DNA from 3 places in the Geodermatophilus sp. URMC 62 genome. Region 1 is predicted to be linked to each of the others. Evidence: riboswitches for the same ligand, from Rfam matches in the RefSeq annotation. Region 1 holds a riboswitch; each other region holds the start of a gene.
The links. Region 1 has a riboswitch for cyclic di-AMP ahead of ACU616_RS08905 (aggregation-promoting factor C-terminal-like domain-containing protein). Riboswitches for the same ligand answer to the same signal wherever they lie in the genome.
Positions count from the first base shown of each region.

Region 2: linked by a shared signal. The riboswitch ahead of ACU616_RS18220 (M23 family metallopeptidase) and the one ahead of ACU616_RS08905 (aggregation-promoting factor C-terminal-like domain-containing protein) in region 1 are both predicted to bind cyclic di-AMP.
Region 3: linked by a shared signal. The riboswitch ahead of ACU616_RS20875 (hypothetical protein) and the one ahead of ACU616_RS08905 (aggregation-promoting factor C-terminal-like domain-containing protein) in region 1 are both predicted to bind cyclic di-AMP.

Region 1 covers NZ_JBRFHY010000001.1:1,849,775-1,859,845, reverse strand. Annotated here, with positions in the region: gene ACU616_RS08925 (cytochrome P450 family protein) at 1-255, shown strand, start outside; gene ACU616_RS08920 (hypothetical protein) at 221-442, opposite strand; gene ACU616_RS08915 (TcmI family type II polyketide cyclase) at 453-1,106, shown strand; gene ACU616_RS08910 (VOC family protein) at 1,138-1,563, shown strand; cyclic di-AMP (ydaO/yuaA leader) riboswitch at 1,796-1,953, shown strand; gene ACU616_RS08905 (aggregation-promoting factor C-terminal-like domain-containing protein) at 2,202-2,810, shown strand; gene ACU616_RS08900 (EAL domain-containing protein) at 2,997-4,235, shown strand; gene ACU616_RS08895 (GNAT family N-acetyltransferase) at 4,487-5,053, opposite strand; gene ACU616_RS08890 (winged helix DNA-binding domain-containing protein) at 5,104-6,192, shown strand; gene ACU616_RS08885 (DUF1707 SHOCT-like domain-containing protein) at 6,285-6,713, shown strand; partial or broken gene ACU616_RS08880 (GGDEF domain-containing protein) at 6,822-7,535, opposite strand; gene ACU616_RS08875 (hypothetical protein) at 7,958-8,152, shown strand; gene ACU616_RS08870 (hydantoinase/oxoprolinase family protein) at 8,231-10,071, shown strand, end outside.
Region 2 covers NZ_JBRFHY010000001.1:3,737,636-3,747,706, reverse strand. Annotated here, with positions in the region: gene ACU616_RS18225 (hypothetical protein) at 1-427, opposite strand, end outside; cyclic di-AMP (ydaO/yuaA leader) riboswitch at 1,300-1,460, shown strand; gene ACU616_RS18220 (M23 family metallopeptidase) at 1,729-2,370, shown strand; gene ACU616_RS18215 (CapA family protein) at 2,521-3,684, opposite strand; gene ACU616_RS18210 (transglycosylase domain-containing protein) at 3,756-5,780, opposite strand; gene ACU616_RS18205 (histone-like nucleoid-structuring protein Lsr2) at 7,031-7,357, shown strand; gene ACU616_RS18200 (hypothetical protein) at 8,839-9,021, opposite strand; gene ACU616_RS18195 (hypothetical protein) at 9,941-10,071, shown strand, end outside.
Region 3 covers NZ_JBRFHY010000001.1:4,299,110-4,309,180, forward strand. Annotated here, with positions in the region: gene ACU616_RS20855 (DNA-directed RNA polymerase subunit alpha C-terminal domain-containing protein) at 1-534, shown strand, start outside; gene ACU616_RS20860 (bifunctional 3'-5' exonuclease/DNA polymerase) at 836-2,497, shown strand; gene ACU616_RS20865 (MFS transporter) at 2,501-3,910, opposite strand; gene ACU616_RS20870 (ArsC/Spx/MgsR family protein) at 3,968-4,477, opposite strand; cyclic di-AMP (ydaO/yuaA leader) riboswitch at 4,644-4,781, shown strand; gene ACU616_RS20875 (hypothetical protein) at 5,065-6,057, shown strand; gene ACU616_RS20880 (sugar phosphate isomerase/epimerase family protein) at 6,124-6,984, opposite strand; gene ACU616_RS20885 (dihydrodipicolinate synthase family protein) at 6,981-8,162, opposite strand; gene ACU616_RS20890 (Gfo/Idh/MocA family protein) at 8,159-9,316, opposite strand; gene ACU616_RS20895 (LacI family DNA-binding transcriptional regulator) at 9,502-10,071, shown strand, end outside.

The DNA of each region.
Region 1 (10,071 bases):
GACGAGCTCGACCTGAGCCGGGGTCCCACCTCGCACCTGGCCTTCGGCCACGGCATCCACTACTGCCTGGGCACCGCCCTGGCCCGGCTGGAGGCGACGACCGCACTGCGGCGGATCCTCGTGCGCCTCCCCGACCTGCGCCTCGACGTCCCCGTCGAGGACCTGCAGTGGCTCCCCGCGGCCTCGGCCTTCCGCGGGTTGCTGGAACTCCCCCTCCGATTCACCCCCACTCCCGTCCCTGGAGGCACGCGATGACCCAGACGACCCCGTCGACCAGCACGTCGACCAGCACGTCGGCCACGCCGTCGGCCGACCCGGCGGCCGACGCCTCGACGACGCCCACGGAACCGCCCTGGGCGAACGACACGGTCGAGTTCACGAACACGTCCACGGCGCCCGCCAGCTGGTCCTCGGCGTCGTGGCGGCCGTTCCGCAACGTCATCGTCTGCCGGATGGCACCCGGCACCGAGGACAAGGTGGGGCCGGTGTTCGCCTACTACGACCGGACGACCCGGCCGCAGGACATGGGCGTCGTCGGGCGCGTCCTGCTCTCCTACGAGGGCCTGTACCTGCACGTCATCGAGCGCAAGGAGGACCCGGAGGTCTCCGGGCAGCGCCGCGGCCTGCCGGCGTTCCAGGCGATCGCCGAGGCCATCGCCCCCTACGTGACGCCCTACCCGAGCTACTGGCAGAACCCGTCGCACTCCGTGGCCAAGCAGTTCTACTCGTGGGTGCCCGAGGGTGAGGTCTCCCCCGACCGGGAGATGACCGTCATCGTGCAGCGGATGAAGCCGGGCACCGAGGAGGCCATCGCGCGGGTGTTCGCCGAGTCCGACGCCGGCGGGCTGCCGACGGAGACCGGCGTCACCGGCCGCTGGCTGTACTCGATGGAGGACGTCTTCGTGCACCTCCTGGAGCAGGACCGCGTCAAGGCCGCGGCCGTGCGGGAGAACCACGAGTCGATGCGACCGGCCTTCGCCAAGGTGATGGCCGACCTCGCCCCCTACGTCAGCCCGTACAACCCGGAGACGTGGCAGACCCCACGCGACTCGGTTGCCCGGGTGTTCCACCGCTGGACGGCCCCGGACTGGACACCCGGGGACTGACGATGCCGACCGACCGAAAAGAGGTCTCACCATGAGCTTGCGCGGGATCGCGTCGCTCACCTACTGGGCCGACGACGTGGTCGCGGCCACGGCCTGGTACACGGAGTTCCTGGGCTCGGGGCCCACCTTCACCCGGCCCGGACCCGACGGGCGGCTGAGCTATGCCGCGTTCGACCTCGACGAGAGGACCCGCCTGGCGATCGCCGCCCGCACCGCCGCCCCGTTCAGCGCGGCGTTCGAGCCGGGCGGCGTGATCGGGAACTGGTGGGTGGACGACCTCGACGCCGTCCTCGAGCGGCTCGCCTCGATGGGCGCCAAGGAGTACATCCCCCTCACGCCGCACGGGCCGGTGGTCAGTGCGGCCGTCGTCGACCCCTTCGGCAACGTGGTCGGCCTCGTCTCCGACCAGCACCCCGCCGCCGACTTCCGGCGTGGGGCGCCGCCCTGGAACGCCTGACACCGCACGCTGCCGGCACCGTGACCGCCGGGACCGCTGGGTCCCGGCGGTCGCCGTGCGTCCGGCCCCCGGTGGTCGCGCGGCGTGACGTCCCGAGCGCGATCCCGGGCGTGGCGTCGGCCTGTCGCGCCGCGGGCCGACCCGTTTCAGGTCACGAGATTGTCACGGACCGGTCCCGTCCTTAGCGTTTCGGCGTCCGGCCGGGCGTCTCGCCCCCGTCCCGGGGGCTCCCTGCCGGATGCCGCCGAGTCGCGTCCACACCGTGGGCGCGAGCCGGGGACCCACCAGTACCACCGGGGTGAGTCCCGCTCCCGGCCGTCGCCGGGAGCGGGTAGGGCACTCCCAGCCCGAACCCGTCAGCTCACCTGGTAGGCGGCCCGGGGAGAACGGAGATCACTCGCGCCTGGGGCACCGCCCCTGCGCGTCCAGGTCCGGGACCATCGCGCTCCCGCCTGTCCACCTGCACGCACCAGCCGTCGTACGGCGCCGTCCGCCGGGCCCCGCGTCCGGCCGCTGCCGCACGCCCGGCTGTCGAGCCCTGCCCGCCCGGGCACCGCGCGCACGGCGTGGTGCCCGCAGCCCATCCCGACCGCCGCGGCACCGATCGACGGTGACCGCGTCTCCAGGAGGACGTCTCCATGCACGCACGCACCGCTGTCGAGCACACCTGTGCCCAGAACGCCCCCGCCGCCGCGCCGCCGCGCCGCCGCGCCCTGCTCCTGCTGACCGCCACGGGGGTCATGACCCTCGGCCTCGCCTTCGGCGGGCAGGCGGTCGCGCAGGCCGACGAGTGGAACCCGGGCGACCGCGGCTCCACGGGGCAGTGGGGCGGCAACCGGGACGGCGCACCCGCGGCTGCTCCCGCGCCGGCCCCCGCACCGGCGCCGGCCCCCGCGCCTGCTCCCGCCCCCGCGCCCGCCCCGGCGCCGGCCCCCGCGCCGGCACCGGCCGCCACCGGCGAGCAGGCGTACAAGGACTACGCCGCGGGCCAGGTCGGGAACAGCACCCAGTTCGGCTGCCTCGACAAGCTCTGGGAGGCCGAGAGCGGGTGGAACCCCAACGCGCAGAACCCCACCAGCACCGCCTACGGCATCGCGCAGTTCCTGGACTCCACGTGGGCCAGCACCGGCATCGCCAAGACGTCGGACCCCTACCGGCAGATCGACGCCGGCCTGATCTACATCGAGAACCGGTACGGCAGCTCCTGCGCCGCCTGGGACTTCCACCAGGCGAACAACTGGTACTGATCCCCTGACCGCCGTGGGCCCCTCTCAGCAGCGGGAGCGGGCCCCCGGCGCAGGCGTCTCCCCCGTCCCTCCCGGGAGGCGCCCGCCGGACCGTCTCACCGGTCCGGGTGAGGTCGGCTCCCGGCCGTTCCAGGTGTCCGCCCCCTGCGTCGATGCAGAGGAGGACCCTCCGGACGGGAGCACACGATGGCCAGGAAGCGCACCGACGCCGAGCAGCGGATCGCCGACCTGCTGCGCACGGCGAGGACGTCGCTGCACATGCCCGTGGCGTTCCTGACGCGCATGGACGGGACCACCCAGCACCTGGAGGTGGTCGACACCCGCGTGCCGGTCCTCGTCCAGGAGGGCGCGAAGGTCGTCCAGGAGACGTCGTTCTGCCAGAAGATCCTCGACGGGGACCTGCCCCCCGTCATCGACGACGTGAAGCGGTACCCGCTGGCGATGTCGCTGCCCTCGGCGCGCATCCCGCGGATCCGCAGCTACGTCTCGACGCCGGTCCGGCTGTCCGACGGCAGCCTCTACGGCACGTTCTGCGCCTTCGGGTTCACCTCCGACAAGGAGCTCACCCGACGCGACGAGGCCCTCATGAAGGTCCTCGCGTCGGCCGCCTCGGTGATCATCGAGCCCGAGCTCCGCGCGCAGCAGCGCCGCGACGACATCGACGGCCGGCTCGACCCGCTGGTCACCTCCGGTGGGCCGACCGTCGTCCTGCAGCCGATCGTCGACCTGGCCACCGGGGACCGCGTGGGCGCCGAGGCGCTCAGCCGCTTCCCCGCCGACTGGGGCAAGGGCCCCGACGTCGTCTTCGAGGAGGCGCACAGCATCGGCCGCGGCCACGAGGTCGAGCTGCTGGCCCTGCGGCGCGCCGCCGAGCACCTCGACCGCGTGGACGGCTACGTGGCGATGAACGTCTCGCCGCAGACCCTGCTGACGCCGGAGTTCTCCGCGCTGCTGCACACCCTGCCGCTGCACCGGGTCCTGCTCGAGCTGTCCGAGCACGACCCGGTCGCGGACTACGACGCCCTCGGCAGCGCGCTGCTGCCCTTCCGCGCCGGGGGCATGCGGCTGGCCATCGACGACGTCGGCGCCGGGTTCTCCTCGCTGCGGCACATCGTGGTCACCGCCCCCGACGTCATCAAGATGGACCGCAGCATCGTCAGCGGCCTGACCACCGACCCCGTGCTGACCAAGCTGGTCGAGTCGCTGGTCACCTTCGGCCACGGCTGCGGCGTCACCGTGGTCGCCGAGGGCATCGAGACCGCCGACGAGGCCGCGGCGCTGCTCGGGCTCGGCGTCGACCTCGGGCAGGGCTGGCACTTCGGCCGTCCCGGGCCACCGGAGGCCCTCGCCCCCGCCGGCCCGAAGCCCGCTGTTCCCGGGTCCCGGCCGCCCGGCCTCGCGCACCCCGGACTCCTCCCCGCCTGAGCGGCACCCGTCCGCCCCGCGCCGCCGGCCCTACCGGGGGCGCGCGTCCTCGGGCAGGGTGGGCCGCGGTCGCCACCGCGATCCCCTCGCCGTCGACGTTCCTGCGCCCGTCGGCCTGGGCGGCCGACGAGCAGCGTGGTGCTCCGCTTCGGGCTCTTCTACGGGCCGGGCTCGGGGCACACCGACCTGCTGCTGCGCCTGGCCCGCCGGCGTGGCCGTCCCGCGGTGAGCGGCGGCCGCGCGCCGGGGTCCTATCCGGTGGGGTCGCCGTCGCCCGGCCGGCGCAGCAGGTAGACGACGTGGTCGGGCGGGTCGACCGGGTTGTCCGGCGTCAGCGGGCCCTCGGCGACGCGGGTGAACCCGGCCTTCTCCAGCGCCCGCCAGGACGCGACGTTGCCCGCGGCCACCGGCACCAGGACGGCGTCGGCGTCGGGGTACGCCGCCCAGCAGTCGGCGACGAAGGCCCGCAGCACCGCCGCGCCCGCTCCCCCGCCCCGGACGTCGGGCTCGCCGATCAGGTAGTCGATCGACAGCGCCCGCGGCGGGACGTCGACCACCGGCGTGAGCTCGGCGAGGTACTCGGGCTCGTCGGAGAGGCGGTAGCGCTGCACCACCCCGACCGGGCGGCCGCCGGTGCACACCACCCACACCTGGGTGTTGTCGTGGCCGTCGATGCCGGGGGCGAAGTCGGCCTCGACCGCCTCGGGCGTGGTCTCGTGCGCCCACCAGCGGGCCACCTGCGGCTCCTCCAGCCAACGGGCGAGCAGCGGGAGGTCGGCGCGGGTGAGCGGACGGAAGGTGACCGGGCCGTCGAGCACCGCGCCAGGCTAGGAGGACTCCGTCCCTGCCCGCGCCTACGGTGCGCAGCGTGCCGCTCTCCGCCACCGCCCGCGACGTCCTGGCCCACCGGGTCGCCGCCCAGCAGCTCGACCGCGACGCCGGCACGGTCGCCGACACCGCCGTCCTCGACCTCGGCGTGCAGGACACCGGCCCGGACGGCGGGCTGTGGGCGCTGGCGGTCCGCGGCGTCGTCCCCGGACCCGGGGAGCTGGCCACCGTGTGGACGGTCCGCGGCGCACCGCACCTGTACCGCCGGGCCGACCTGCCCGGCGTCGCCGCCGCGACCGCGCCGTTCTCCGAGGCCGACGCCGCCACGCGCGTGTTCGACGCCGCCCGGCCCCTGCGGGCGGCCGGCATCCCGGTCCTGACCGCGCTGGACCGGATCGCGGACCGGATGCGGGACATCGTCACCACCCCGATGGTCAAGGGCGCCGTGTCGCGGGCGCTGTCCGACGCGATGGAGGAGCCCTACAACCGCTCCTGCCGGCCCTGCGGTGCGGTGCACCTCTACGAGCAGCCGTTCCGGCTCGCCGCGCTGCGGGCGGGGCTGGAGCTCGAGCCCGGCACCTCGCCGCCGGTGCTGCGGCCGATCCCGGGGTTCGCGCCGGCCGAGAGCGTGCCCGCGCGGCTCGACGTCGTCCGCGGGTACCTGCGCCTGCTCGGCCCGGCCACCCCGCAGCACGTCGCCGGCTACCTCGACGCGCCGGTGCAGGACGTCCGGGCGCACTGGCCCGACGACGTCGTGGCGGTGGAGGTCGACGGGCAGCGCCGCTGGCTGCCGGCCGCCGACGCCGACCGGCTCGGGAGCCCGCCGCCCGCCGTCACCCGGCTGCTCGGCCCGTTCGACCTGTTCCTGCAGGGCCGTGACCGCGAGACGCTGGTGGCCGACCCGGCGCGGCGGAAGGCGCTGTGGCCGACGCTGGGCCGGCCGGGCGCGGTGCTGCACCACGGCGAGCTGGTGGGCCTGTGGCGGCCGCGGAAGGCCGGGTCGTCGCTGACGGTGGCCGTCGAGCCGTGGGTGCCGTTCTCCCCCGCCGTCCGGGCCGCCGTCGAGGAGCAGGCCGAGCGCCTGGCCGGGTTCCGCGGCGTCCCGCTGAAGGACGTCGACGTCGCCTGACGGGCCTGCGCAGCGCTCGGCGGCGGATCAGCGGACCCGCCGTCCACCGGTCGGCGGACCCGCGCGGGGGGCATCGGTGCCACGATCAGGCCATGACGGAACCGGTCCGCACCCAGGAGCTGCGGGTGTCCGACGTCGAGCGGGCGGCGGCGCAGGAGCACCTGCGCCGGGCGGTCAGCCACGGCCAGCTCGACCTGCACGAGTTCGACCAGCGGGTGCAGGCGGTGTGGGCGGCGCGCACCCGCGGGGAGCTCGACCGGGTCACCCGCGACCTGCCCGAGCCGCCGCCCCCGCCGCCGCCCGCGCCGCGGCACCGGGTCTTCGCCGCCACCCCCGGCGGCACCACGATGCGCGTGCTGGCCACCGTCTGGGCCGGCGTGCTCGCCGTGAACCTCGTGGTGTGGACGCTGGTCTCGCTCGGCAGCGACGACGACGTCTACCCCTGGTTCATCTGGCTGGCGCCGTCCGGGGCCGTCCTCGCCGTCCTGTACGCCACCGGCATCGGCCGCTCCCGCCGCTGAGCCTCCGTCGCGGGGTCGTTCAGCGCTCCGCGCGCCGGCGCTGACGGGTCTTGCCCCGTACATCGCCCGGTCGGCGCGGGCGATCACCGCGTCGGGCGTCTCCCCCGGCCGCCCCAGGGCGCGGCCGACGCTCACCCCGACCACGAGCGGGCCGGCCGCGGTGGGCACCGGGGCGGCCGCCTGCTCCTCCACGCGGTCGGCCAGCCGGGCCAGCGCCTCGTCGTCGCAGCCCGGGCAGAGCACCACGAACTCGTCGCCGCCGAACCGGGCGACCACCTCGTCGGGCCCGGTCAACGCGCGCAGCCGCGCGGCGACCTCCATGAGGACGGCGTCGCCGGCCGCGTAGCCGTGGACGTCGTTGACCACCTTGAAGCCGTCGAGGTCGCAGAACAGGACGCCGCACACCTCGGTGGCCCCGGAGGCCAGGGACCGGTCGAGCTCCTCGAAGAACGCGCCGCGGTTGGGGATGCCGGTCAGCCGGTCGGTGCGCGCCCGCTCCGACAGCTGCGCCTCCCACCGCCGCTGGTCGGTGACGTCGAGGCCCACGCAGGCCACCGCGTAGGGCCGGCCGTCGTCGTCGGTGAGCACGTTGTTCCGCATCGACACCAGCCGCCGCCCGCCGTCGGCGGTCAGCCAGTCGCCCTCCTGCGGGTAGGCACGGCCGGTCGCGATGGCCCGCTCGACGGCGTCGCGCGCGAGCTCCCGGTGCTCGGGGACGACGAGGACGTCGACGAACACGCGGCCGAGCAGCTCACCCGGTGCCCGCCCGGTGAACCGCTGCAGCGCCGGGTTGGCCAGCAGGATCCGCCCGCTCCCGTCCACCACGCAGACGAGGGCGTCGGTGCCCTCGACGAACTCGCGGGCCAGCCGGCCGTCCACTCAGCCTCGCGAGTCGGGACCGCCGCCGGCCGGGCGGCGGTCCGGGCCGTCCGGCCCGGGGCCCGTGCGGTCCGTCGTGTGACCGGTCGCCATCTCGCCTCCTCCGACGGCGCACCCCCCGTGGGCGCCGGCACTGCATGACACCACGGACGTCGCGCCGGCGTCGATGCCACGCGGCAGTGGCCCCCCTTGCGCGCGGACGTCGTCGGCGAGCGCCTGGCGGCCGCGCCCGGCCGGCTCGACACTGACCCTGGCGGTCGAGCCGTGCGCCCCGGTGGGACGGGACGCGGTCACCGGAGCCGCCGGCGCCCCGGCCGCTCCGCGGGGTGCTGCCCGAGGACGTCCCCACCGACCGAGGAGGAGCCATGACCGGTCCCGACGACGCCTTCCTGGCACCGGACGACGCGCTGCGCGGCTTCGACGACAGCGACGTCGAGGCCGGCACGGGCGGTGCCGAGCGTCCCGGCGGGGACGACGTCGAACGCCCCGACCCCGCCGGGGCCGCGGTCGAGGACGCCGGCCGCTCCGCCGGCTCCACCGACGGCGGGACCGAGGGGTAGCGGCCGCCTCTGCACGGCGCCGGCCGGGCGGCGGGCGGCGCCTTCCCCACGAGGTACCTCAGCCCTAAGGTATCGGGCATGGCAGGGACCCGCCGGGTGCGGATCGGCATCGACACCGGCGGCACCTTCACCGACGTCGTCGCCGTCGACGAGGACACCGGGGCGACGACCACCACCAAGACGCCGTCCACGCCGGCCGACCCCGCGGAGGGCTTCCTCGCCGGGGTCGCCAAGGTGCTCGGGCTGCTCGGGCTCGACGGCGGGGCGGTGACCGCGGTCAGCCACGGCACGACGGTCGCCACCAACCAGCTGCTCGAGGGCCGGCTCGACCGGATCGGGTTCATCACCACCGAGGGCTACGAGTCGGTGCTGGAGATCGCCCGGCAGTCGGTGCCCGACGGCTACGGCAACAGCTACTTCTGGGTCAAGCCGCCGCGGATCGTCCCGGCCGACCTGGTGCGCACCGTGCGTGGCCGGCTCGACCCCACCGGCGCGGAGGTCCGCCCGTTGTGCCGGGACGACGCCGTCGCGGCGGCCCGCTCCCTGCGCGCCGCGGGGGTCGACACGATCGGCGTCTGCCTCCTGCACTCCTACGCGAACGACGCGCACGAGCGGGCGGTGCTCGACGCGCTCTCCGCGGAACACCCCGACGCCGTCGTCTCGATCAGCTCGCAGGTGCTGCGCGAGTACCGCGAGTACGAGCGCTCGGTGACCACGCTGGTCGACGCGGCGGTCAAGCCGCGGGTGGGCGCGTACGTCACCGCCATCCGGGAGCGGCTCGACGGCGTCGCGCCCGGGGTGCCGTTCTACGTGATGAAGAGCAACGGCGGCGTCCTGTCGGCCGAGGAGGTCGTGCACCAGCCGATCACCACGATGCTCTCCGGGCCGGCCGCCGGGGCGCTGGGCGCCGCGCTGCTCGCCGGGACCGCGGGCTTCGACCGGGTGCTCACCCTCGACGGCGGCGGCACCTCGACCGACGTCACGGTGGTGGTCGGTGGCGAGCCGGCGCTCACCACCGAGGGCTCGGTGGGCGCCTACCCGTCGAAGATCCCGATGATCGACGTCGTCACCGTCGGCGCCGGCGGCGGCTCGATCGCCTGGCTCTCACCGGAGGGGACGCTCAAGGTGGGCCCGCGCTCGGCCGGCGCCGACCCCGGGCCGATGTGCTACCCCTCGGGCGGCAGCGAGCCGACGGTCACCGACGCGCACGTCGTCCTCGGCCGCATCCCCCCGCACCTGCTGGGTGGGGAGATCCCGCTGTCGGTGGACGCCGCCCGCGCCGGGCTGGAGACGCTCGGCGAGGAGCTCGGGCTGTCACTGGAGCGGACGGCGCTGGGCATCCTGGAGATCTCGGCGTGGAACCAGGCCAACGCGCTGCGCCAGGTGACCGTGGCCCGCGGCCTCGACGTCCGCGACTTCACGCTGACCACCTTCGGCGGGTCGGGCTCACTGCTGGCCTGCCGGCTCATGGACGTCCTCGGTCTCCCCCGCACGCTCGTGCCGCCGGACCCGGGCACCGTCAGTGCCTTCGGGCTGCTGACGGTCGACGTCCGCAACGACCACGTGCAGACGGCCGTCAGCCGGCACGCCGACCTCGACCGCGACCGGGTCCGCGGCCTGTTCGCCGGCCTGGAGGAGCGGGCGCGGGAGTCGCTGGACGGCGAGGGGTTCGCGCGCGGCGAGCAGGTGGTGCGGCGGACGGCGGACCTGCGCTACGTCGGCCAGGCCTTCGAGGTGCGGGTGCCGGTGCCCGACGGTGAGCTGACGCCCGCGGCCGCCGACGGCGTCGCCACCGCCTTCCACGCCGCGCACCGCCGGCTCTACGGCTACGACCTCGCCGGCGACCCGCGCCAGGCCGTCGAGTGGGTGAACCTGCGGGTGAGCGGGATCGGGCCGATCCGCCGTCCGGACGTGGTGGA
Region 2 (10,071 bases), 1.9 Mb from region 1:
GGTCCAGCGCCGCGACCGCCGCCGGGCCGCCGTCGGCGGGCACCGGGTCGGCGTCGGCCAGGTCCAGCCCGGTGGCCGCCTCGACCGCCGCGCTGTCGGCGGCAACGGCAACGACCTCCCGGCCGCCCTCCGGAAACGACGTCGCCGCGGCTCCGGTCTCGCCCACGACGAGGACCACGGTGGTGCCCAGACGGTCCAGTTCGGCGCCGACCACCTCACCGGCGCCGCCGCCGGCCGGCTGCACCAGTAGCGGCACGCCCAGGCCCACGGCCGCCGCGGAGCCGAGCAGCGCCGCGGCGTCGTCGCCGTCGCGGGCCACGACCGCGACCGTCGACCGGTCGAACAGCGCCCGGCTGACCGAGACCGCCGAGGCCACCGGATCGGCGTCGGCCACCAGCGTCAAGGCGGAGTCCGGCGCCGAGGTCACCGACTCAGCCCGCTGCTCGGCGGAATCGGCGACACCGCCGGTACAGCCTGTGGCCAACAGCAACAGCCCAACGGGGATCGGGACGACCAGCTTGCGCATACGACTCCCACGTCCAAGGCACCAACCCGCCGACGAGGACGGACCGCTCGAGGAAGAGCACCCCGGCGGCCTTAGCCGCTCCAGGCATCTCCATTCCGCTGCATGCGCTCCTCCGCCCGGCAGACGACCAAGCCCGACGACGACGTCCACAACAGCTAGGGAAACCCTATCGGCGCACGCGCCAGGGCTGGTGCCGCCGCGCCGAACTCCCAACCGGTCGATGAACACCAGCCGGTGCCGGGCACTGGCCCCGATCACCCGCCGGCGTGGCCGATCGGCCAGGCGCGCGTCCTGGCGCGCCTGCCAGCGCGGCCCAGCTCGGGGCCACCAGCTCCGCGAGGACCTGCGGGACAGTCCGGTCACTCGACGATTAGCGACCGCGGCGGCACGAGCCAGCGTCCTGCACACACCACGACCCTGCCCCGTTCGTCACGGGCAACGCGTCCGGCTAACCATGCACGAGATCGGCAGTCGCTGGGGCGCTCGTCCCCGTCCTGGTCGTTGCCTCCACCGCGGCCGTGGGCAGTGGGCAGCTGCCGACTTGCGCCGATCAGGTCGGTGACCTCGCCTAATGCATGAAAAGGCTCCGATGCCTGAAGAGCCACAGTGCCGGGGAGCGGGCGGCTCCCGGAAACCCGCCGGGGCTCACCCGCCACCCGAGGCGAAGCCACAGATTCCTGCTGAACTGGCCCCCGGATGATTGTCACGAATCCGTAACGCCCTTACGGTGTCTGCGTCCGGCCGGCCGTCACCTCCTCCACCCGGGGGAACCGCGCCGGATGCCGCCGAGTCGCACCCGCACACGCGGGTGCGAGCCGGGGACCCACCGCACCTCTGGGGTGAGTCCCGCTCCCCGAGCCCCACTCGGGGGCGGGTAGGGCGCATCCCCGCCCGAACCCGTCAGCTGACCCGGTAGGCGGCCCAGGGAGAACGGAGAGCCGCCGCCGGGTGCGCCCCTCGGGCCCGCCCCGCGCCACTTCACACCTCGGACGTGCCGCGCCTTCCACCCGCGTGCTCGGGTCGGCGCAGTCGCCGCGCGTCCGCATCCGGATTCGACTGGCCGTTGGCGCGCCCCTACGGCGGGCCCCGTGCCCGAATCGGCTCCGGCTGCCCGTACCAGGCCTCGCGCCACAGCCCACGGATGACCGCTGAGCAGACGGCGGCGCCCAGCGAACCCATCATCGTCAGGAGTTCCCTTCGTCATGCTCTGGATTCCTCAGCACTCCACCGGCTCCGACCAGCACGACGGAACCGCGACGGTCCCGGGCCTCCGTCCGCAGGGATCAGCATTCCGCCGCACGGCGGCGGTCGGCGCCTTCGCCGTCGCGTTCGCCCTCGCGGGACAGTCGGTCGCCCAGGCCGATGAGCCTTGGGGCCGCGGCGGCTGGTCGGGCACCGAGGCCCCGGCACCCGCTCCGGCACCGGCTCCGGCCCCGGCACCGGCACCGGCCAGCGTTCCCGCCGGGCACTACGCCCATCCCTGCCCGGCGTGTGGCCTGACCCAGGGCTTCAGCTCCGGTGCCCACAACGGCATCGACCTCGCCGCCCCGATCGGCACCCCGGTGTACTCCGCCGCGGCGGGTACGGTCACCGCTGCCGGTCCCCGCGACCCCAAGGGCTTCGGCCAGGTGGTCTACGTCAACAACGATGACGGCTCGGTCGCCTGGTACGGGCACATCGACACCTGGCTGGTCAACGTCGGTGAGCACGTCGCCGCCGGCCAGCAGATCGCCACGGTCGGCAACCGCGGTGACTCCAGTGGCCCGCACCTGCACTTTGAGATCCACGACCCCGGCGCCATCGACCCGGCCGCCTGGCTGCGTGCGCGCGGCGTAAGCATGTGAGCCGCCGCTGAACTAAGGATGGAAGGGTGGGCACGGGTCATCTCGCCGGCGGCGGAGCCGACCTGCGACACGGCCCGTGCCTGCCACCTGCTCATCGCCTGATGTTCCGCGCGCGGGGACCGCCGCGCGGGTGTCTGACCGGCCCCCTGCTCACCGGTTGGTGATAATCAGGCCGGCGTCGGCGCCGCCGCGGCGGGTGAGGACCTCACTGCCCCGCTCGTAGGAGGGGTCGCCCGGTCCGGTGGGTACCACGGTCAGGCCGTCGCCCTGAGGTTGGATGTGGGTAGGGATCGCCTCAGCGGTCCCGACGGCGTAGTGGCCGTCCGGGCCACGGGTGAAGGTGAAGCGGGCGATCACCGAGTCATAGGTGACCAGGAGGTCTTGTTCGGCGATGTGGTTGCCCAGCCCGTAGGCCACCCACTTGCCGTTGACCTGCTCAAAGGGCTGCACTACGTGGGCGTGGTGGCCTAGCACCAGATCGACATCGGGTGAGGCCAGCAGCGCCTGGGCGATCGCGACCTGGGCTGTGGTGGGGTCGGTGGTGTATTCGGTGCAGCAATGCACGCTGGCGATGACCACGTCGGCGCCAGCGGCGCGGGCGCGAGCGGCATCGGCGAGGATCCCGTCGACCCGTGGCACTGCCGGGTCGAAGTCGTTGACCGCCCACGGCTGCCCGGCGGGCTCCGGGATGCCATTGAGCCCGTAGGTCCAGGCGATGTGGGCGACCTTCACCCCGCCGATGTCGATGAGATGCGGCGTCTGGCTGTCCTGTTCGGTGCGGAACGTGCCGGTGTGGCCGATGCCGGTGGCGTCGAGGACGTCGAGGGTGCGCACCAGCCCAGGAAAGCCGGCGTCCATCGAATGGTTCGACGCCGTGGAGCAGGTGTCATAGCCAGCACCGGCCAGGGCGTCGGTGATCTGCGGTTGCACATCGAAGGTGGGATAGCCCTCGAACGGGCCCTCCGGTGGGGCCAGCGGGGTCTCCAGGTGGCAGATCGCCAGGTCCGCGGCACCGATCACCGGGGCCACGTCGGTGAACACACCGCTGAAGTCATAGCCAATGCCCTGCGCCCGCCCGGCTGCAGCCGCTCCGTTCACGAGCGCGCCGCCCTGGTGGATGAGCACGTCGCCGGTGGCCACCACCGTGACCGACGCCGGCTGGGTCGGGGTGGGGGTGGTCGAGCCGGGCAAGGTGGCACTCGTGCTCGCCGACTCGCTGCTGGTCGGTTCGGCGGTGGTGCAGCCGGTGACCATCACTGCGCACACCGCAGCCACCGGCACCAGCCGAGTCAGTGACGTACGCCTGATCACCACGGAGCTCAGCCTAGGGTTGGCCGCCCCCGGTTCAGTGGAGGCGAGCGTCACCACATCCGCGCGCGGTTGGGTCAGTCGATGCCGTCTGGGTCGCGGTTCCCGGTCTCGTTGCCGTTGTCAGGCGGGTTGCCGTTGTCGTCATCAGGCTCATCGCCGTCGGTGTCTTGGCCGGGGGTGGCTGCTGCGGGGGGTGGGCCGGCCGGGACGGTGCTGCCGGCGAGGACCGGGTCGGCGGGAGGGAAGGGGACCATGGGGGCGCCGGTCAGGACGGGGGCCATGGCGTTGTGCCAGATGGTGGCGCCCATGCCGCCCCCCTGCCCGCCGATGTCCTGGTTGGCCTTGGGGTTGAGCACCATCACGCTGGCGGAGTACCGCGGCGTGTAGCCGGCGAAGGCGATCGAGAAGTTGTTCTGCGTCGTCCCGGTCTTCCCCGCGATCTGGTGGCCGGGGACGAAGGCGGCCGGGGCGGTCTGTCCGGGGTGGCCCGGTTCGACGTCCTTGCGCATCATCTGGGCGAGGGTGTGGGCCACCGCCGGCGAGACGGCCCCGACGGTGCAGGTGTCCCCGGTGTCGATCGGCGTCCCATCGGGCCCGGTCAGCGGCTCACCGTTCCGGTCGAGGACGGCGGTGACCGGCGTCGGGTCGCACTGGGTGCCGCCGGCGGCCAGCGTCGAGTAGGCGCTGGCCAGGTCCAGCGGGCTGGTCGCCTCGGCGCCGAGGGTGAACGACCCGCGGTTCCCGCCGATGATCTGGTCGGCCGACGAGGCGGTGAAGTGCATGCCCATCCGCTCGGCGACGCGCACCGGTCCCTCCACGCTGCCCAACTCGTCCTGCAGCGCCATGAAGTAGGGGTTGGAGGACCTGTAGAGCGCCTCCTCCATGGTCAACCTCCGCTTCTCCGAGCTCGCGAAGGCGTACACGACGTAGGGCCGGCCGTTGTTCGTGTAGACCCGGGAGACGTACGGGTTGGTCGTGGTCAGGGTGTGGTCGGCGGGGATGCCCCGTTCCAGTGCGGCGGCGGCGGTGAAGACCTTGTAGGTCGACCCGGCGCCCTGGCTGTAGGCGGTGTTGAGGACGACGGACTCGCACTGCGGGTCCGAGCAGCCGTACTCCCGGTTGACGCTCATCGCCAGCACGTGCCCGGTGCCCGGTTCCACGGCGGTGTACATGCCGGCCAGCGGGTCGCCCATCGGCAGCACGCTGAGCACCGCTGCGTCGCCGGCGGCCTGCACGTCCGGGCGCAGCGTGGTCCGGATGGTCAGGCCGCCGGCGTCGAGCGTCTCCTCGGGGATGCCGAGGGTCTGGGTCAGGTACTGCTGCAGGTAGGCGCAGAAGAAGCCGCCGATCACGGCGTCGATGCAGCCGTTGGGCGACGCGGCGCCCGGCCGGGCGGAGACCGGCGAGGCCGAGACCTCCGTCAACTCCTGCTCGGTGATGTGGCCGAGGTCGTACATCCGCTGCAGCACCTGGTTGCGCCGGGTCTGCGCGTTGTCCGGGTGGGTGATCGGGTCGTCGTTGACCGGGCTCTGCACCAGCCCGGCGAGCATCGCCGCCTGCGCCAGGTCGAGGTCGGCGGCGTCGACGCTGAAGTACCGCTGCGCGGCGGCCTGGATGCCGTAGGCGCCCTGGCCGAAGTACACGAGGTTGAGGTAGCGGGTGAGGATCTCGTCCTTGGAGTAGGTCTCCTCCAGGGCCAGTGCCAGCCGCGCCTCGCGCAACTTGCGCGCCAGACCGGCCTGCCCGTCCTGCTCGGTGGCCGCCTGCCGCTCCTCGGCGGTGTCGGCTGTCTCCAGCAGGGTCTGCTTGACCAGCTGCTGGGTCAGCGAGGAGCCGCCCTCCTGCACCGAGCCGGCGGCGGCGTTGGTCACCGCGGCGCGCAGCGTGCCCTCCACGTCGAGGCCGTTGTGCTGGTAGAAGCGCGAGTCCTCGATGTCGACCAGCGCCTGCTTCACGATGTCGGCGATCCGGTCGCTGGGCACGGGGGTGCGGTCGTCGGTGTAGAAGCTGGTGATCAGCGACCCGTCGGCGGCCAGCACCCGGGTGTTCCCGGGCACGTCCTGCGTCAGCGCGACCGGCAGCTCGCCGGGCGAACTCACGGAGCTCTGCACCAGGACACCGGCACCGCCCGCCCACGGGAGCGCGAGCGCAGCTACCAGCGCTCCGGCCACGACCACCGCTGACGCCAGCCTCACCAGAACGGCGGACCGCGACCGCCGATAGGACCACATTGACGGCAACATACGCGAGCCGAGGACCCAGCAGATTGCCGGCAGGTTGCGGTACCGCGAAGACTCGCGTCGGCGGAGCGACTCTACAGATCATCTTCCGGACACGGTCGCTGCACCAAGCGGCGTGCATACATCAAGGTGTCGGCATCGGTGCCTCAGAGCCACTGCAGGGACATACCTGCGTGAGACGCGCGTCAACATCAGGCTACCGGGGGCCGCCTTTGACCAGCCTTGTGCCCTGCGGCTTTTCGTCGGAGGCTAGCGGTTGATACTGTAACCGCACCTTCGTGTTCTGGCGCTGGTGACTTTGCGCCTTCCCTGTGTGCTACGACGTTCCTAGCAGCATGCCGTCCCGCGGATTGTGCGATCAAGACGAATCTTCAGCGACGTGCCGTTGCACCACTAAGTGTTCATCAGCTCAGATGTCGAGGCTCCATCATGTGGGCACCGGAGACCGGCCACCAGGACAAGAGCCTTCCGCGCCGCTTCTCTTCATCGCCCAACCACGTCCTCCCGGCATTGACGACCGGGGATGCCTCATTGAGGTTTTCTCACCAGGAACTCACACCCAGTTGAAGGCGCGGTTGGCGTCGCTGGTCAGGGCTTTAGCGATTCGTCAGCGACTTCGGGCGCGGGCCCTCGGCGCAGGCTCCCGGCAGGCGGCACTCAATACTCCGCTGACACAGGGGCCTGACCTGCAGCGATGCCCCTCCCAGACGTCCACGGACGGCGAATCCTGGTGAGAAAACCTCACTGAGGCTTTCTCACCAGGAACTGGCGCCCAGTTGGAGGGTGTGGTTGTCGCCGCTGGTCAGGACTGTGGGGAGTCGTTGGCGGAGTCGATCACGGCTCCTTGGCGTATGCTCCTGCCAGGCGGTACTCGGTACTCCGCTGGCACTTGCGCCTGACCTGCGGCGATGGCTCTCTGACCTGTCCCCGATCGGCGAATACTGGTGAGAAAACCTCATTCGGGTTCAAGATCGGCTGAAATTCGTGCAGGACGGCGAGCAGGGGTGGTCTTACGGCGCAGACATCCCCAGGTGGTTCCACCTCATCCAAAGATGACGGCCTCATGACCGCGCTTGACACATCAACACCGTGCGCGGACCCTCGGAGTCATGGGTACGAAGACCATCGTTTTGTTTCATGACGACCTGACGGATGCACCTGCGGACACGACTGTGAGTTTCGGCCTCGATGGCCGGGACTATGAGATCGACCTGACGGACACCAACGCCGAGGAACTGCGGCAAGCGCTCGGGAAGTACGTTGAGGCTGGTCGCAAGGTGGGCGGCGTGCGCAGGCGTCGCCGTGCTTCCAGTCCTGTTGCAGACGTGGACCCTAAAGCCGTACGCGCATGGGCGGCTGCAAAGGGATACGAGATCAGCAACCGCGGACGTGTCCCTGCCGCGGTGATCGAGGCATACCGAGCAGCTGGCAACTAACCTCGTACCGAGTGGGCACCTAGGTACGGTGCTGAGCGCCGTCCGCGCCGCTTATCACCGTCACGGTCTTCCTGCACTGGAAGCACCCGAACTCGGCTCCACCAGCTTGGATCTCAGCGTGGTGCTTCGTGCAGACACGCATGCTGTCCGCACCACATGCACAGCTAGCGATCGCGGTGTAGCGGCCGAGGTTATGACAGGTGTGAATCTGGCAGCGTGGTCGGGTGTCGGCCTGTTGAACTCGTGCCTTCATCCAATCCGGAACAGAGACGATCTCGGTAACCACACTGCGGATGCCCCCGCAGTGTGAACACTTTTTCATGTGCTGGGACCGAAGGCCAGCTCCGCGGCGGCCGCCGCGGTGTTCGGCACAACGTGGATGTTGTTCATCGCCGCAGCTGCAGGACACCTGGACGTTCCAGATGGCCGGCTTCTCGCACCGGCTGCACCTGAGGGTGTCGGTGGCCATGGGGCAGTATGCGGGGGGAGTCGTCCGGCGGTCCAGCAGTGTTGCCCGGTGCAACCCACAGGTTTGCCATTACCGCTGTTCGTGACTGCTCGCGGTGGCGGACCGACTGTCGAGTAGCGGAGGACTGCCCCGACACTGCGGCCTCGAAGGCCTGGCCCTAGCTACGCTGGCCCTAACTTCGGGCGTCCGCCAGAACGGTGTTTGGGGCGTCGTTGCGGTGCACCTCGATGAGCTGCTCGAAAACCTCGATGACATCAGGGCCAGTCCGTCCTCGGCACGGAAATGCGTGGTGCCCTCCGGACACGGGTCTCGTGTCCGGAGTCGGAGTAGCGGACGGCGTTGGACTGAAGCCACTCGTGGATGTGAGCTCTACACGGCTCGGGATTCCCGTTGCGCGCACTCCCGTCGCGGCCGCTGGCGTCGTTGGTCAATCTCACCCGTTCATCACGGAGTGAAAATGCACCAACTGTGACGTCCTCGTCGCACCAACTGTGACGTCCTCGTCGCGGGACCGTTTACGTGCGCCAGCCGTTCACGGATGTTCAACCCCAGTGCCATGACCTCGACGGCCTTACCTGAAGGAACGGGTGACGGAGGCGGGCACCGCGCGCCGCGTCGGCGCGCTCGGACGACTGGGCAGAGTTGTCAGCGGTGATTACTCGAGTGTCTTCAAGGGCAGGAGAATGCGCACGGTGTCGTCGTGGTCGGTCGTGAGTGCGGGGATTGCGGGAGTAGCGTCGATGGCCTCGGTGTCTCCTCCGTGGCCAACAGGTGCATCAGCTCAAGCGCCAGCTCGTCAGGGTCACGGTCGTGTGCTGCGGCCGTGGCGCGGATGGCGTCAGCCTGAATCGCCGTCAGCTCGTTCAGCACGGGTACGGAAGCCTCTTCCGATGGAGGAGTGTGCGTCGGCATAGTCCAAGCGCTCATTGGTGGCGCTGGGCGGTCACTCCGGAACCAACGCCGCCGGTGCCAGTGTCGTCGGGAATCAACGCCGCCGAGTGGTCCTCGCTGGCTATCCGCGGAGGAGGGCATCGCGCGCCTGCTGCCACTCGTCGATGATGCCCGCGAGGCGGGCGGTGGCTTGCTGGTAGATCTGCTCGGGGGACGCGGGTGGGGAGGTGTTGCTGTTGCCATTGTTGTCGGTGGCCGCTGAGGGTGGGAGCGCTTGGTCCTGGGTGCCCGGATCGCTGCTCATGCTCTGCATGCTGGCTCCCGCGTTCGTGCGAGGGCAATGCGATCGCGGAGCGGCCGACTGTCCAATCTCACCGGCCCGGCTGGACGCGCGGGCCGTCGTGCCATGCCCCACGGTCGCGCACATCGGCCCGGCCGCGTTTGGCGTGGCGCGTGACGTTAGTCGTGCTCGACCAGGAAGTGGATGAGCTCATCGAGACCGATCTGCACCCGCCACATCTCGACGGCGTTGCCGCGCTCATCGACCGCGCGGCGAACCCCGCGGGCGCTGTCGCACTCCTGCCAGTCCGACCGTTGCCACGTGCAGCGGTCCTCCTCGACCTACCGCTCGGCCAGCTCCTGGGCTCGGGTGGCCGACGATGCCACCCCTTTGACCTGCGGCGGGGCTCCTGAGCCGACGGACGCGGGGACCGCCAAGATGCTCTCCGTCACGGCCGCGCATGCTCGGGCCGACGAGCGCGGCGCTGTCACTTCTACGGCGTCGTCCGCCCAGCCGCTCCTGCTTTGGACCGTGACCGCAAGCGTGCTGGCTGGGCCGGGGTGGGCCGGGGTGGGCCGGGGTGGGCTGGGCCGGGGTGGGCTGGGCCGGGGTGGGCTGGGCCGGGGTGGGCTGGGCTGGGCCGGGGTGGGCTGGCAAGCCAGCCCACCCCGGTTGACATGTGGGCGAGCAGATCACCGCTGGCTCCGCCGACCTGGTCGGGAGAAGGCGGTAGCCAGGAGTACGAGCCCGAGGAACGAGCCAGCGAGGGCGCCTGGGCTGGCTACTGGTGCGGCCCGATGAGGACCGGGTCATACTGGTGACTGCTGTCACACGCTGCGTGGTCGACGACCGTCCCGCCTCAACCTTCACGGCCTCGCGGCCTCCCAGTCCCGAGAAACCTGACCAGCCACCCCGACGGCTGCTGCGGTCGTTCCCGCCGCCCATGCCGACCGACCAAGCGCCTGCTGCCGATGCCGCGCCGGCATCGGCTGGTGACTTGTCCACTCCTAAAGCTGAGGAGTTCGTCGTGGATGATCCGTCCGCGGTCGTCGTCGAGGCGGAGTTGTCCGGCGC
Region 3 (10,071 bases), 2.4 Mb from region 1:
GGGCGGGCGCTCGAGGAGCTCAAGCTGCCCGGACGGGCGGTGGCGGCGCTGATGCGGGCGGGCATCACCGACGTCGCCGGCCTGGCGGGGCTCACCCGGCGGGAGCTGTCCGCCGTCCCCGGGCTGGGGCCGAGCACCATCGCCGCGATCCGGGCCGTCGTCCCCGAGCCACCCGCGCGCCTGCCCCGCTCCGGCGCCGAGCCGTCGACCCCCAGCGCCGCGCAGACGGTGCTCCCGGAGGCGCCGCCGGCCGAGGAGGAGTCCCCGACCGCACCGGCGATCCCGTCGTTCGCCTCGCTGCGCGACCCGCGGCGGCGCACCCCGCTCGACCTCCTGGTGCCCGAGCAGCCGCCCGCGGCGCCGGAGCCTGCAGCGCCCGAGTCCCAGCCCGAGCCCGAGGAGTCGGCTCCCCCCGCGTCCCCGGCCGGGGCACCGCGGCCGGCCGAGTGGGGCGACCTGTGGCGGTTCGGCCTGCGCGCGGCCCGCTGGTGGGTGGCCCAGCCGGTGCGGACGGTGCGCCGCCTGCTCGGCTGAGGAGGACCTCCGCCGGTGCAGGGTCCACCCGGCGCACGCAGGCGCTCGTCGAGGTGCGCCTGGTCGTCGAGGTGCGCCTGGTCGTCGAGGTGCGCCTGGTCGTCGAGGTGCGCCTGGTCGTCGTCATCCGGGCGTGGTGACGACCACGCGCCGCATCTCGCGCGAGCGCCGCTCCTCGTGACCGCTTCCCGTCGACCGGCCGGCTTCCCGAGTACCCCGAGGCAGCCGCAGGTCGCCACCCGACACGGGGGCACCGTGCGTCGTGCGCCGGACCGTCGCACCCGTCGGCGACACTGCCCGGGTGGAGCGGATCGTCCTCCGCCGCCGCGGCGACCTGGTCGAGGCCCGGCGGTGCCGTGACGACGACGGAGGCGGGGCGCCCGCGGTCACCCGGCTGACCGCCGACGACCTCCCCGGCTGGGTCCGCGAGCGGGAGCGCACGCCGGTCCGCTGGGTGTGGGACGACACCACCCGCTGGTACCCGGCGCTGCTGGACGCCGGCGTCCGCGTCGAGCGGTGCACCGACCTGCGGCTCGGCCACGCCGTCCTGCGCCGCTCGCCGTCCGCCGACCAGCGGCTGCTCGCCGGCGAGGACACCCCCGGCTGGGACGCGCTCGCGCCGGTGACCACGACCGAGCACGCCCTCTTCCCGCTGGCCGACCCCGCCGACCGGCTCGACCCCGTCGCCGAGCACGACCGGCAGCAGACGACCCTGGCCGCGGCCGCGCAGCGCGCACGCCTGGCACTGCTGCTCGCCGCGGAGTCCTCCGGCGCGCTGGTCGCCGCCGAGATGACGCACGCCGGGATGCCGTGGCGGGCCGACGTCCACGAGCGGCTGCTCACCGACGCGCTCGGGCCACGCCCGCCGGCCGGCGTCCGCCCGCCGGTCCTGGAGCGGCTGGCCGGCGAGGTCCGCGCCGCCCTGCGCGCGCCCGCGCTCAACCCCGACTCGCCCGGCGACCTGCTGCGCGCGCTGCGGGCCGCCGGGCTGCCCGTGGACGACACCCGGCAGTGGACGCTCGAGCAGGTCGACCACCCGGCCGTCGCGCCGCTGCTCGAGTACAAGCGGCTGGCCCGGCTGCTGGCCGCGCACGGTTGGAGCTGGCTGGAGACCTGGGTGCGCGGGGGCCGGTTCCGGTCGGCCTTCCTCCCGGGCGGCGTGGTCACCGGGCGGTGGTCGGCGCAGGGCGGGGGAGCGCTGTCGGTGCCCGCGCAGGTCCGTCCCGCCGCGGTGGCCGACGACGGCTGGGCGTTCGTGGTCGCCGACGTCGCCCAGCTCGAGCCGCGGGTGCTCGCGGGCATGAGCGGCGACGCGGCGATGGCCCAGGCGGCGCGCTCGACCGACCTGTACCAGGGCATGGTGGCCGACGGCGCCGTCGCCACCCGGGCCGAGGCCAAGCTCGGGGTGCTCGGCGCCATGTACGGGGCCACCCGCGGCGAGAGCGGCCGGATGCTGCCGCGGCTGGCCCGCCGCTACCCCCGGGCCATCGGCCTGGTCGAGGACGCCGCCCGGGCGGGGGAGCGCGGCGAGGTGGTCGCGACCCTGCTCGGCCGCGGGTCGCCGCCGCCGACGGGCGCCTGGGCCGAGCGGGCGGTCGGGCTCGGCGAGGCACCCGACGAGGAGGGCCCGCGGGAGGACCGCGACCGTGCCCGCCGCGCCTGGGGCCGGTTCACCCGCAACTTCGTCGTCCAGGGCACCGGTGCCGAGTGGGCGCTGTGCTGGCTCGCCGACCTGCGCAACCGGCTGTGGCGGCTGGGCAGCGGGCCGCCGGCGCAGCGGCCGCACCTGGTGTTCTTCCTGCACGACGAGGTCGTCGTCCACACGCCCGGGCACCTGGCCGACGAGGTCGCCGGCGAGGTCCGGGCCGCCGCGGTCACGGCCGGGCGGCTGCTGTTCGGCGGCTTTCCCGTCGACTTCCCGCTCGACGTCGCCGTCGTCCGCTCCTGGGCCGACGCCGGGTGAGGGTCAGCGGACGGCGGCCGGCTCGGGGGCGGGGGCGGTCGCCGCACGGCGGCCGGTCAGGGCGGTGACGACCGCGGTCAGCAGGCAGACGACGACGCCGGCCGCGGCGATCGTCGTGTAGCCGCCGGCGGACGGCGCCGCCGCGCCGGCCGGGGTGGCCGAGGCGAGCACGGTCGCGGTGAGCGCGCTGCCGACGGCGAAGCCCACGTACCGCAGCACCTGGTTGAGGCTCATCGCGCTGCCGGTCTCCGCCGGCGGGACGGCCGCCACCACCAGCGCCGGGAACGCCGCGAACGCCGCCCCTACGCCCAGCCCGGCCACCGCCATGACGGCGAACAGCTGCCACAGGTCGGTGCGCAGGAACGCGAACAGGACGAAGGCCACGCCCTGCACGAGCGCCGCGACCGGCAGCACCCGGGCGTGCCCGGCGCGGTCGGCGAGCAGCCGCGCGAGCCGGCCGCCCACCATGCTGGCCGCCGAGAACGGCAGGAGCACCAGCCCGGCGACGACGATCGAGGTGCCGAAGCCGGCGCCGTCGGCCGGCGGGGCCTGGGCCAGCACCGGCACCGCGGCCAGCAGCAGGTAGTTCGACAGCCCGACGAGCAGCGCCGCCGAGTGCGCGGTGAGCGCCACCCGGCCGCGCGCCAGCCGCAGGTCGACCAGCGGCTGCGGCGTCCGCGACTCCCACCGGACCCACAGCACGAGCGCCACCACCGAGGCGGCGGCCAGCCCCCACAGCAGCGGCGACGTCACGCCCCAGGTCTCCGCCTCGCCCAGCGCCAGCAGCAGCCCGCCGACGCCGGCGCCGAGCAGCAGCGCGCCGACCACGTCGAGCCGCCGCCGCGGCGCCGCGGCCGGCGGGGGCAGGACGACGGCGGCGGCGGCCAGCGCGGCGGCGCTCACCGCGGCCCCCGCCCAGAACGCGGCGTGCACACCGCCGAGCTCGGCCACCAGCCCGGCCAGCGGGTAGCCCAGGCCCACGCCGGTGACGACGGTGACCGACAGCGCGGCGATCGTCGAGCGGGAGGTGTCGCCGGTCAGCGCCTCGCGGGCGGTGGCGATGGCCAGCGGGGTGAGCCCCAGGCCGAAGCCCTGCAGCGCGCGGCCGGCGACCAGCCACCACAGGCCCAGGGGGAGGGCGGCCAGGACCCCGCCGAGGGTCACCACGCCCAGCACGGCGAGGATCACCCGGCGGCGGTGCGGGCCGTCGCCGAGCCGCCCGACCACCGGGGTGGCCACCGCGCCGACCAGCAGCGTGACCGTCAGCGACCACTGCGCGTCCGGCAGCGACGCCCCGGTCGACGACGCGATCGCCGGGACCAGCGGCGCACCGAGGCTGGAGATGACGGCGACGACCGTCCCGACGAAGACGAGTGCGGCGACGAGCGCGCGGGGTGACCGGGAGACCGCCATGCCCCCGAGCTTCCCAGGACGTTGCACAGCGCAACCGCCCGGCGGGTCAGCGCTGCGTCACAGCAGCCGGTCGAGGTCGTCGGGGCCCGGGCCGGTGCCGCCGGAGTCGCGCACCGGTGAGCCCTCGGGCCGGTCGTCGTCCGGCGGCTCGGCGGCCACCGGCCCCTCGGCGTAGAGGGTGTCCGGGTCGCGGGGGTCCATCTCCCGGGGACCGCGGGCGGCGGCGACCACCTCGGACAGCGTGCCGCCGTCCCGGGCCACCCACGCCCGGCCGTCGTCGCCGAGCACGATCGGCCGCTGGATCAGCCGCGGGTGCTCCACGAGCACGCGCACCCACGCGTCGGCGTCGCGCGGGGCGTCGGGCAGCCCGAGCTCCGCGGCCAGCGGGTCGCCGAGGCGCGTGACGTCCCACGGCTGCAACCCGAGGGCGGCCAGCGCGGCGCGCAGCTCGGCCTCGGTCGGCGGGTCGTCGAGGTAGCGGCGCAGGGAGTACTCGACACCGGCCCGGTCGAGCTCGTCGCGGGCGGCGCGGCACGTCGAGCACGAGGGGTTGAACCAGACCTCCACACCCCGACCCTAGGGCCCCTACACCACCGGGCCGCCGATCGGCGCGGACGCGAGCACCATCACCCGACGAGACACCTGTCGACTCGTTGTCACGATGTGCTCTCCGCCGGTAGCGTCGGGTCGTCCGTCCGGTCGTCGTCCCCCGTCGGGGGAGGCCGGGGGACGCCGCCGAGTCGCCCGCTGGGGCGAGCCGGGGACCCACCGCAGTACTGGGGTGAATCCCCTCCTGGCCGCGTGCCGGGAGAGGTAGGGCCGCTTCCCGCCCGAACCCGTCAGCTCACCCGGTAGGCGGCTCACGGGAGAACGGAGAGCCGCCGGATGGCGCGCGCCTGCACTGCTGCCCGCACCGCCGCACCACCCCGTCCGATCCGGCTCCGCCCCGTCCCGGCGCGCCTGCGCACCTGACCGTCCGCGGCCGTCCGCCCCGGACGCCGTCCGCGCGCACACCAGCCCGGGCACCCTCCGCCCGACCGGCCCCGCGCCGCTCCGCCCCGGTGTGCCCGCGCCGGCCCGGCGCGCCCGCCGGCCGTGCCGTCCGCCCCCGCCGCAGCCCGCTGCGCCCCGCACCCGCCTGGAGCACCCGCACCATGGACCCCCGCACCACCCCGTCCGGCCGATCCGCCGAGCGCCGCGGCCGCGCCACGGGCCGCCGACGTCCGGCCGCCGCCCGCCGCCCCGGCCTCCTCCTCGGCGTCGCCGCCGCCGGCGCCCTGCTGGTCAACGTCGTCGTCGGCGGGGACCCCACCGCCTCGGCCGGCGCCGGAGACCCGGAGTCGGCCGCCGTCGCCCAGGAGCTGGGCCTGACCGCCGAGGGCGGGGCGCTCGGTGCGGGGGGAGGCGCACAGCCGGCCGAGGACCTCCAGCCGCTGGAGGACCTGGCCGCCAGCCGCAGCAGCCGCGCGGCCGAGGAGGCCACCGCGCAGCAGGCGCAGGCCGCCGCCGACCAGGCCGCGCTCGCGCAGCAGCGCGCCGAGGAGGCCGCGGCAGCCGAGGCCGCCGCCGCGGCCCAGCGCGCGGCGGAGGAGGCCGCCGCCGCCCAGGCCGCCGAGGCCGCCGCGGCGGAGGCCGCCGCCGACCGGGCCGCCGCCGAGGAGGCCGCCGCTGCGGAGGCTGTGGCGGCGCAGCGGGAGGTGGAGCCGGAGGCGGGCTCCTCGGCCGCCGCCGCGTCGTCCACCGCCTCGTCGTCCACAGCGGGTTCGGGGACCGCCGCCAGGGCGACCGCGCGCATCACCAACACCGCCGGGCCGGTGCAGGCCGTCGTCCAGGCGGCCGCGAACGCCGTCGTCAGCAACGTGGCCGGCGCGGGCTCGATCACCCTCGGCGGCACCCGGGCCAGTGCCACCGACCCGGGCGGCCACCCGTCGGGCCTGGCCCTGGACTACATGGTCCTGTCGAACACCGCGCTCGGGAACGCGATCGTCCAGTACCACGTCGCGCACTGGGACGAGCTCGGCGTCGACTACCTCATCTACCAGCAGCGGATGCTCAGCTCGCCGGGCGGCAGCTGGTCGGCCATGGAGGACCGCGGCAGCGCCACGGCCAACCACATGGACCACGTGCACGTCAACTACACGGGCTGACGCGACCCCTGACGCGGCCCCTCGCGCCGGGTCCGGCCGGCCCCCTGGCCGGCCGGACCCGGCTGCTCATCCCCGGACGCCCGCGGCCGCGGCGAACGCGGCCGCGGTCCGGGCGGCGACGACCGCCGGGTCGGCGTCCCACAGCTCCTGGGAGAACACCTCGACCTCCACGTCGCCGCGGTACCCGGCCGCCTCGACCAGGGCGCTGGTCCCCGCCAGGTCGACGTGCCCGTCGCCGGGCAGGCCGCGCGACACCAGCACGTCGGCCGCGAGCGGGGTGACCCAGTCGGCCACCTGGTAGGACGCGATCCGTCCACCGCGGCCGGCCCGCGCCACCTGCGCGGGGAGCTCGGGGTCCCACCACACGTGGTAGGTGTCGACGACGACGCCGACCGCCTCCGCGGGGAACTGCTCGGCGACGTCGAGCGCCTGCCCGAGCGTGGAGACCACGCCGCGGTCGGCGGCGAACACCGGGTGCATCGGCTCGACCGCCAGCACCACGCCGGCGGCCGTCGCGTCGTCGACCAGCGCGCCGATCGCGTCGCGGGCCCGCTCCCGGGCGCCGGTCAGGTCGCGGTCGCCGTCGGGGAGGCCGCCGGCGACGAGCACGAGGACCGGTGCCGATCCGGGCGCGCCGGCCGCGGCCAGCGCCGCGGTCTCCTCGATCGCGCGGCGGTTCTCGTCGAGCGCCGCGGTGCGGGCGGGGCCCGGGGGAGCGGTGAAGAAGCCGCCCCGGCACAGGCTCGACACCCGCAGCCCGGAGTCGGCGACCAGCGCGCACGCCTTCTCCAGGCCCACCTCGGCCACCGGCTCGCGCCACAGCCCGATCGCGCCGATGCCCGCCTGGCGGGTGACGGCGAGGGCGTCGAGCAGCGGCGCGTACTTGACCGTCGCCTGGTTCAGCGACAGCCGCGGGTGGGCGCTCACGGGACCGGCTCCAGCACCGGGACGTCGACGCCGGCCAGCGCCAGCAGGCCGTTCCACCGGCGCGCGGCGAGCTCCGGGTCCTCCAGGGCGCCGGCCGCGTCGGCCAGGCGGACCACCTCCGACAGGTGCGGCAGGCTGCGGGCCGAGTGCAGCCCGCCGACCATGCCGAACGCCGGCTGGTGACCGTTGAGCCACGACAGGAAGGCGATGCCGGTCTTGTAGTAGGCCGTCGGCGCGGCGAACACCTGCCGCGACAGCGCCTCGGTCGGCCCGAGCAGCCGCCGGTAGCCGGCCGGGTCGCCGGCGTCGAGGGCGGCGATGGCGGCACCGGCCACCGGCGCGATCGCGGCGAACGCGCCGAGCAGGGCGTGCGAGGAGTGCTCGCCGTCGCCCTCGATGAGGTCGACGTAGTGGAAGTCGTCGCCGGTGAACAGGGCCACGCCGGCCGGCAGCCGCCGCCGCAGCGCCACCTCGGCCGCGGCGTCGAGCAGGCTGGTCTTGATCCCGCGCACCCGGTCGGCGTGGCGCTCCAGGATGCGGACGACGACGTCGGCGGCCGCCCCGGTGTCGACCGAGCCGAAGTAGCCGCGCAGCTGCGGGTCGAAGGCCTCGCCGAGCCAGTGCAGCAGCACCGGGCCCCCGGCGCGTGCGAGCACCTCGGCGTAGACGCGCTCGTAGTCCGCCGGCCCCTCGGCCACCCGGGCGAGGTGCCGGCTGGCCATGAGCACCACCCCGGCGCCGCAGTCCTCGGCGTGGTGCAGCTGCTCGACGTAGGCGTCGACCACCCGCGCCAGCGGGACGACGTCGTCGGTGAGGTGGTCGGTGTTGACGCCGACCACCAGGGCACCGCCCACCGACCGCGCCTCGGCGGCGCTGCGCCGGACCAGCTCGCGGGTGGCGGCGGCGTCCAGGCCCATGTTGCGCTGCGCGGTGTCCATCGCGTCGGCGACACCGAGTCCCCACGACCACAGGTGGTGGCGGAAGGCGAGGGTGGTGTCCCAGTCGACGTCGGCCGGCGCGCCGGGGACGTTCTCCCCGGCGACCCGCGGGACGACGTGGGCGGCGGCGTAGGCGGTGCGCGACCGCAGCGGCGCCGTCGGGCGGCGGACCGCGGCCGGCTCGCCGAGCGGCAGGAGCCGGGTGCGCCCGTCGGCGCCGAGCAGGACGGCGGTGCTCATCGGGCCGGCACCCCGCTCCCGATCGTCACGCGGCGGCCGGTCGCCGAGCTCTCCAGTCCGGCCTCGGCCAGCCGCACGCCGCGGGCGCCGGAGGCGAAGTCGTAGGGGTGGGGGCCGTCCTCCACCACGTGCCGGACGAACTGCTCCCACTGCACCTTGAACCCGTTCTCGACGGGGTCGTTGTCGGGGACCTCCAGCCAGCCGGCCCGGTAGTCGCGGCTGTCGGGCACGTCGGGGTTCCACACCGGCTTGGGCGTGGCGTTGCGGGGCTGGATCCGGCAGCCGAACAGCCCGGCGACGGCGCTGCCGTGCGTGCCGTCGACCTGGAACTCGACCAGCTCGTCGCGGTCGATCCGCACCGCCCAGCTGGAGTTGATCTGCGCGACCACGCCGCCCTCGAGCTCGAAGACGCCGTAGGCGGCGTCGTCGGCGGTGGCGGCGTAGGGCTCGCCGCGCTCGTCGACCCGGCTGGTGATGTGCGTGGTGGCCTTGGCGTACACCGACTCGACCCGGCCGAAGAGGTCCTCGAGCACGTAGTTCCAGTGCGGGAACATGTCGACGACGATGCCGCCGCCGTCCTCGGCCCGGTAGTTCCAGCTGGGGCGCTGGGCCGGCTGCCAGCCGCCCTCGAACACCCAGTAGCCGAACTCGCCGCGCACCGACAGCACCTGGCCGAAGAAGCCGGAGTCGAGCAGCCGCTTGAGCTTGAGCAGCCCGGGCAGGAACAGCTTGTCGTGGACGACGCCGTTCCTCACCCCGGCGGAGGCGGCCAGCTCGGCGAGCTCGACGGCCTCGGCGTGGGTCTCGGCGGTGGGCTTCTCGGTGTAGACGTCCTTGCCCGCGGCGATGGCCCGCCGGATCGCCGCCACCCGCGCCGAGGTGACCTGGAAGTCGGCGTAGACGCGCCACCGGTCGTCGGCCAGGGCGGCGTCGAGGTCGGTGGTCCAGTCGGCGATGTCGTGCCGGTCGGCGATCTCCTGCAGCGCGGCGGCCCGGCGGCCCACCAGCAGCGGCTGCACCTGCACCCGCTCGCCGGTGGACAGCAGGACCCCGCCCTGCTCGCGGATGGCCAGGATCGACCGCAGCAGGTGCTGGCGGTAGCCCATGCGGCCGGTGACGCCGTTCATGATGATGCCGAGCGGTGGGGTGCCCATGGTGGTCGCTCCTCGCGAGTGGTGACGGTGGCCCGTGACAGTGGGCCGCAGCGGCTTGGAAAGCGCTTACCAAACGGTAGCCCGGACGGTGTGACGCGGGCAACCCCCCGGCCGCGGTTCCTCGGCGGTGGCGTCCCCTCGCGCGGGGGAGGTGGGGAGGCGGCGGGCACGGCTAGACTGCGCCCGTGCAGCCCGGCTCCGATCCGCGGGCCCGGCGGGGTCCGGGCGGGATCACCCTGCGCGACGTGGCCGAGCGGGCCGGCGTCTCGCTGGCAACCGCTTCCCGCGTGCTCAACGGCAGCACCCGGGTCGTCAGCCCCGACCTCGCCGCCCGCGTGGGGCGCGCCGCGGCCGAGCTGCGGTACGCCGCCAACGGCCCCGCGCAGGCGCTGGCCCGCGCCACCACCAACGTCGCCGGCCTGGTCGTGCACGAGGTCGACGACCCCTACTTTGCCTCGATCGCCGCGGGCGCGATGCGCGTGGCCACCGGGCACGGCCTGCTGACGATGATGGCCGGCACGTCGCGCGACGCCGGGCGGGAGGTCGAGTACGTCGCCCGCTTCCAGGCGCAGCGGGTGCGGGCGGTGCTGCTCGCCGGCAGCGGCCGCCTCGACGACGGCCCGGAGCTCGGGCAGGCCCTCGCCGACTTCGCCGAGGCCGGGGGCCGCGTCGCGTTGGTGAGCGAGCACGACCTCCCCTTCGACACCGTCCTGCCGGCCAACCGGCGCGGCGCGGCCTCGGTGGCCCGGCTGCTG